DNA from 2 places in the Mycetocola sp. BIGb0189 genome. Region 1 is predicted to be linked to the other one. Evidence: riboswitches for the same ligand, from Rfam matches in the RefSeq annotation. Region 1 holds a riboswitch; the other holds the start of a gene.
The links. Region 1 has a riboswitch for FMN ahead of pnuC (nicotinamide riboside transporter PnuC). Riboswitches for the same ligand answer to the same signal wherever they lie in the genome.

Region 1 (3,400 bases):
CCGGTTGATCGAGAACAGACCGGGATCCCAGCCCACCGAGATGATCGCCACGCGCTCGCCGGAGGTTGCGGCATCCATGGCCGCAAAGTACTCAGGCACGCGGGCGTGGGTGTCAAAGCTGTCCACGGTGCTGAAGCGGGCGGCGAGTTCGGGACCGTGGATCGGCAGGTCATCCTTGGAGCCGCCACAGAGAATCAGCACGTCGATCCGGTTTTCGAGCCCGTCCAGGGCGTCGATTCCGAACACCCGGGTCTCCGGGCGGGCGGGGCTCAGGGCCTCGGGGTCGCGCCGGGTGAAGACACCCACGAGTTCCAGATCCGGGTTGAGGGCGAGCGAGGCCTCCACTCCGCGACCGAGATTTCCGTACCCCACGATGCCGACCCGAATCTGCTGTGTCATGCTGTGCTGCTCCCTTACCGCGCCTAGCGCTCCCGGATAAACGAACCCCCACCCTAGCGCAGTGCCCGTGCGGCCCGGCGGCGGGGTGCACGCTCGTGCACCGGGGTGTGGCGGCGGGTTTAGCATGGAACCATGTCCGTAACGCCGGTGACCACCGAGTCCTTCGAATCCGTTCTTGAATCCAACCGCCTGGTGATTCTTGATCTCTGGGCCGCCTGGTGCGGCCCCTGCCTGGCCTTTGCCGACGTGTTCCGGGCCTCCTCGGCCGCGCACCCGGACGTGTTTTATGGCTCGGTGGACACCGTGGCCGAGCCCGAGCTGGCCCAGAAGCTGGGTGTGCGTTCGATCCCGACCACGCTGATCTACCGCGGGGGACACCTGGTCTACTCGCGTGCCGACGTGCTGACCGCCGCCGATATCGACGACGCCCTGATCGAGGTCCGCAGTTCCGGCGCCTGCTAGCGCGGGACGCGGCGGGGGACACGGCGGAGCATGCGGCGCGTGCGGGTTTAGCCGCGCAGCACCGGCATCGCCGAATCGGTATCCAGCAGCGCACGGGCGGCCGACTCGACCCGGTTGATCCGCCACCACACAAAGAATCCGATCAGCGTGAAGGCCCCGTAGAACAGATACATAAACGCCGAGGCGTAGTACCCGGCGCTCACCAGCAGCGGCACACCCACGGCGTCCACGGCCACCCAGATCAGCCAGAACTCGACCCACCCGCGGGCCATCCCGTAGGTGGCGAGCAGCGAACCCATGAAGATCCAGGCGTCGGCCCAGACCGGTTCGAAGGAGCCCAGCGCGCGGAACACCGGCGTGAGGATCGCGGTGCCACCCACCAGGGCGACCACCAGGAAGATGCGCTGCTTCCCGCTGGCCCAGCGCGGCGAGATCGCCACGGCCTGGCCCCCGCGGGACTGGTGCCAGCGGATCCAGCCGTACACGGCCACGATCAGGAACATGATCTGCCGTCCGGCCTGACCCAGCAGGTTTGTCGGGTTCGGGGTGTGGAACACCGCACCCAGGAACACCGTCAGCAGCAGCAGGTTGCCGATGATGCCGACCGGCCAGGCCCAGGACTTACGGCGCATGCCGCCGATCGCGCAGATCAGCCCGAAGACGTTGCCGATGATTTCGCGCCAGAGGATCGTTTGCGATCCGATGTGAAGCTGGGCGTCAAAGAGCCAGGTAATGACGTTCAATGGTTTTTCTCCTTCCGCGTGCGAAACTGCGGGGGAAATACCAAGGGAATGTTAAACGTCAACAAACACCAAAGCGTGCTTCTCTCATCCAGACTCTAACTGTCGGTATCGGAATTTCACCGATTCGGCCACAAAGTTTCCCATGCGGTTCGCGGACTATCACCGCCGGTTCGGAATTACACCGACCCCGGAGCACTCGATCAGTCTAACGCGGGCCCCGTGGATTTTGTTCCGCACGCTCGTGTGGGCCGGGAGGATGACGATTCTTGACATCGGTGCGGCGTTCCTAGGCGGCCACCGGGTCGATGAGTTCGGGACTGTTTCCGCGCACCGGACCCACCCGATCCACGCGGAAGTCCCGCGCCCAGGCGGCTCCGGCCTCGGCCACCGTGCCCAGCAGGGCGGCATCGCCGGTAACCGAGCCGTCGATCCAGTGGAGCCACAGCTCCCGTGGGAGGAACACCGGATTACGGTCATGAATCTCGGCCAGGTTGGGTGCGGTGGGCTGGGTCAGGATGGTCGCGGTGAGGTGCCAGCGTGCCGGGTCATTCTCCGGAAGCGCGGGGTCCGGCCACCAGGAGTAGAGCCCGGCAAATGCGGTGATCTGATGGGCTGCGGGACGGATGAAATAGGGCACCTTGACCCCGTCCTCGGTGCGCCACTCATAGTAGCCGGTGGCAAACACGACGGCGCGCTGATGCCTGACCGCGGTTTTGAACGTGGGCTTTTCGGCGGCGGTTTCGATCCGCGCATTGAACGTGGGGAACTTGGGGCGCAGCGTCTCGGACCAGCGTGGGACCAGCGACCAGGAGGCACTCTCGAAACGCAGCTCACGATTCAGCTCGGGCCGCGTGGCCTCGAGCAGGATCGGGATCTGCTGGGTCGGGGCGATGTTCCAGGAAGGCTGCCACGACGGCCGCCACTCGGCCGGAGCGCGCCCGGTCTCCTCGATAAACTCGACGATCATGCTGTTGATCTCGCCATCCATGGCAAAGCGTCCACACATGCGCAGCCTCCTTTCCTGAGATGTTATCCGCTGGTGGGGACATCGTGGGAGAATTGAGGCATGGATCCCACACTGCGCTGCCCGTGCCTGAGCGGCCTCACCTACGGTGAGTGCTGCGGTCGCGCCCATGCCGGCACCCCGGCGGCCACGGCCGAGGCGCTGATGCGCTCGCGCTTCTCGGCGTTCGCAGTGGGCGATGTGGACTACCTGCTGCACACCTGGCACCCGCACACCCGTCCCGGTGCCCTGGAGCTCGACCCCGACCTGCGCTGGTACCGCCTCGACATCGAGGGCACCAGCGCCGGCGGCCCCCTGGACCGCGTCGGCACGGTCGAATTCACCGCCTACTACCGCTCCCCGGACGGCAAGGGCACCCAGCACGAACGCAGCCACTTCACCCGCGAAAACGGCCGCTGGTACTACCGCGACGCCGACCCCACCATCGGCTAGCCGCTAGTCGCTAGTCGCTAGTCGCTAGTCGCTAGTTAGCAGCCGTGTGGCGCTTAGCCCACTCCTGGGACGATCCTGATTGAGACGCGGTCCGGTCCGGTCCAGTGCGGCCCGGTGTGGTGAGCGGGGGGCACGTCGCCGTTTCTCCCACACACATGCCCCTGTGGCGACTAGGCATTTTGACACGTCAATTACGTGTCAAAATCCCGCCCTGTTTCTCCTCGCACACGCTTCTGTGGCGAGTACCGGTTTTGACGTGTCAATTACGAGTCAAAACGACCCTCTCTCTCTAAAAGGGATAGGGGCGGGGAGGGTGGTGCAAACAAGGCAAATGGGAAAA
Region 2 (3,400 bases), on a different contig from region 1:
GGGCGGCAGGAATGGTTGAGAGACTCATCGGTTATCGGCTTTCGTTGGGAGTAACTGCGGCATTCACGGCGAGCAGACGCTCCACGTGACGTGCCAGAATGTCGGTTTCAAGATTGACGGTGTCGCCGATCCGGCGCTCGCCGAGGGTCGTAGCGACCAGGGTTTCGGGAATCAGCGAGACCTCGAACCAGGGGGCCGTTTCGGCGGGATCGGAGATCGCGCTGACCGTGAGGGAGACCCCGTCCACGGTGATCGACCCCTTATCGGTGACCAGGGATGCGTGCTCGATCGGCAGCGAGAAGCGCAGTACCCGCCAGGCGTCACCCGGGGTGACCTGAAGCAGGGTGCCGGTGCCATCCACATGGCCCTGAACGATGTGACCACCGAGGCGATCGCCCACCTGGGCGGCGCGCTCGAGGTTGACCCGGGTTCCCACGGTCGCCCCATCCAGGGCAGACATAACGAGGGTCTGGGCCATGACGTCGGCGGTGAAGGAGGTTGCGGTCTGCTCGATCACGGTCAGGCACACGCCGCTCACGGCAATCGAATCGCCGTGCCCGGCGTCGGAGACCACGAGCGGTCCCTCCACGGTGATGCGCAGGGCATCGGCACTGGGAACGAGCGCGGTGATGGTGCCGAGCTCCTCAATGATTCCGGTAAACACTAGTGGGCTCCAGACGTCGGGTGGGTGGATGGGGTTTCGGGGGCGACCGGTTCGGCGGTGAGGCGCAGATCCGATCCCAGGTGTCGAACATCGGTGAAGACGAGGCGATGCTGGTCGGTGATGGTGTCCACACCGAGGTCGGTCAGCGCGAGCTTCGGGCCGCCGATCAGGGTGGGCGCAACATAGACCAGGACGCGGTCGGCAAACCCGGCACGGATGAAGGCGCTGGCGAGGCTCGGGCCGCCCTCCACAAACACCGATCGGATGCCGCGTTTCCACAGAACATCAAGATCCGCGGCCAGATCATCGCCGCTGAGGGTAATGAGCTCGCGCGGGTGGCTGCGCAGCTGCGCGTTCGCCGGCACCTCGCGGTGGCCAAACACCACGGGGATCGGCTGGGCCAGCGGCGCACCGTTTTCCTCGCCGCGGGCGGTGAGTGCGGGATCATCGGCCAGGACGGTTCCGGTGCCCACGGCGATTGCGTCGTGGCGGGAGCGTTCGAGGTGCACATCGGCACGGGCGTCGGGTCCGGTGATCCACTGGCTGGTCCCGTCGGCGGCGGCCGCGCGGCCATCCAGGCTGGTGGCCCACTTGACGGTCACGGTCGGGCGTCCGCGTCGGGCATCCCGCAGCCAGCCGGCCAGCAGCTCCTCCGCCTGTTCGCGGCGCGGTCCCAGCCGCGCGGGGATGCCCGCGTCGATCAGGGTCTGCGCACCGTGGCTGGACACCGCTCCGGGATCGGGCACCGCGAAGTACACCTCGGCGACGCCGGCTGCAATCAGCGCCTGCGCGCAGGGGCCGGTGCGTCCGGTGTGATTGCACGGTTCCAGGGTGACCACGGCGGTCGCGCCGCGGGCCTCGCCCGGTGCCAGGTGGGAGAGTGCGTCCACCTCGGCGTGGGCGGTGCCGGCACCACGGTGCCAGCCCTCGGCGAGGGTGTGCCCATCGGGGCTGAGGATGACGCAGCCAACCCGCGGGTTGGGCCCACCGTCGGGCCCGCGGGTGGCGATCTCCAGGGCGCGGCCCATGGCCGCGTCGAGGACGGCCGCGTCTAGGCGGTCTGGGGTGATCATCGGAGTGGTTGCCTTTTCTCGAGCGCACTCCGGGAGGATGGCGACGCGAGCGTCACCGATTTGCGCGCACCTGACGAGGGGTCGTCAAATCCGCGTGTGCTACCTCTCATCCGGACTCGAATCCCGCAGGACCCATAACCGTCGGTGCCGGAATTTCACCGGCTCAACCCCTCCTTCCGAAAAAGAACGGGCTCGCGGACTCTCACCGCCGGTTTGGACTCTCACCAACCCCGGAGCACTATTTGTTATCTATCGTAGGTCAACCGCACTGCCCGGTGGAAGTATTCCGACACACCGAGACTTTTTTCCGGCGGCTGCTCGGGGCCGCCGTGGCCGCAGACAGAGACGCTCCCCTCGAACTCGAGGGGAGCGTCTCTGTCTGCGGGCGGGCTAGGCGTCCAGTGGACCCTGGTCGACCAGACGGCGGGCGGTGCCGGCGTCCACGATCAGGTCGGTGATCAGGCCGGCGGCCAGGGCGCCGCGCAGGGTGCGCAGCTTGCCGGCGCCGGAGACCACGCCGACGCGGCGGGAGATGCCGCGCAGCACGTCGAGGCTCGGGCCCGACGAGCGGGAGTTCAGGGCGATGTTGTCGCTGCTGCCATCCTCGCGATAGAACACGGTGGCGACGTCACCGACAACCCCGTCCTCGCGCATCACGGCGAGGTCCGCATCGTCGATGTAGCCGGCGACGTAGAGGTGGCTGGGGACGTCGGAGTAGGTCGAGCCGAGACCGAAGACCGCAATGTCCAGCGCGTTCTGGCGCTCCACCACGCGGCTCACGCTGCGCTCACGCCACATCGCGGTCTTGGTGTTGGGATCATCAAACACGGCGGGCACCGGGAACTGCTGGATCGCCGCCCCGAACGCGGCACCAAAGCGCTGCAGGATCTCGCTGGCATAGGCGATACCCGTGGTGCGCGGGTTGGCGGCACCGTTGAGCTGCACGATGAGCGAGTTGTGGGTGGGCTTGGATGAGAGGTTGCGGGAGACCGCGCTCATGGTGGAACCCCATGCCACACCCATCGACATGTTGGAGTCGAAGAAGCCGCCGAGGATGCGGGCGGCATAGAGCGCGACCCGGTCGAGGCGATCCACGTCGCTGATCTGGTCGGGGACCGAGACCACGTGGGCGACCACGCCGAACTGCTGACGAATGTCGTTTTCCAGCTGACGCGGGGCATCCAGCGGGGAGCGAACCTGGATTTCCACCAGGCCGGTCTCGCGGGCATGGCCCAGCAGACGCGAGACGCTTGAGCGCGAGGTATGCAGCTCGGCGGCGATCGCATCCATGGTCAGATCCTGCAGATAGTAGAGCTGCGCGGCGGTTAGGGCGTCACGAGTTTTCCCACTGAGGGAAAACGATTCGGGAACCGACATTGGTAAAACTCCTTGCGCCGTGCGGCCGCCAGCGGGGCCGGTCAGGTGGCGGATGTATTGCGGGTGTGATGTGCGGGCCCGCGTGGTGGTGCGGGATCGCCGCGTTCACCGTCGCAAGACTTCACCTCCGAGCTTAACCATTTTTTCGTGTGCGTGTGCACGGGTGCCGTGCGCGCACCGTATTGCACATCACACGATCCATGTGATGTTTTCGAATGTCATGTGATATTTGCCCGCCGAACCGGAGATATATCTCGTTTCACGATATAAATCACAGTATGAATGT

Region 2: another riboswitch for FMN. It lies ahead of ribD (bifunctional diaminohydroxyphosphoribosylaminopyrimidine deaminase/5-amino-6-(5-phosphoribosylamino)uracil reductase RibD); the one in region 1 lies ahead of pnuC (nicotinamide riboside transporter PnuC).

Annotation. Positions count from the first base shown of each region.
Region 1 covers NZ_JANUED010000003.1:227,741-231,140, forward strand. Annotated here, with positions in the region: gene M2390_RS05870 (diaminopimelate dehydrogenase) at 1-399, opposite strand, end outside; gene M2390_RS05875 (co-chaperone YbbN) at 532-861, shown strand; gene pnuC (nicotinamide riboside transporter PnuC) at 909-1,604, opposite strand; FMN riboswitch at 1,676-1,804, opposite strand; gene M2390_RS05885 (SOS response-associated peptidase) at 1,891-2,610, opposite strand; gene M2390_RS05890 (YchJ family protein) at 2,671-3,060, shown strand.
Region 2 covers NZ_JANUED010000005.1:295,274-298,673, reverse strand. Annotated here, with positions in the region: gene ribA (GTP cyclohydrolase II) at 1-28, opposite strand, end outside; gene M2390_RS10170 (riboflavin synthase) at 32-664, opposite strand; gene ribD (bifunctional diaminohydroxyphosphoribosylaminopyrimidine deaminase/5-amino-6-(5-phosphoribosylamino)uracil reductase RibD) at 664-1,737, opposite strand; FMN riboswitch at 1,832-1,978, opposite strand; gene M2390_RS10160 (sugar-binding transcriptional regulator) at 2,128-3,114, opposite strand.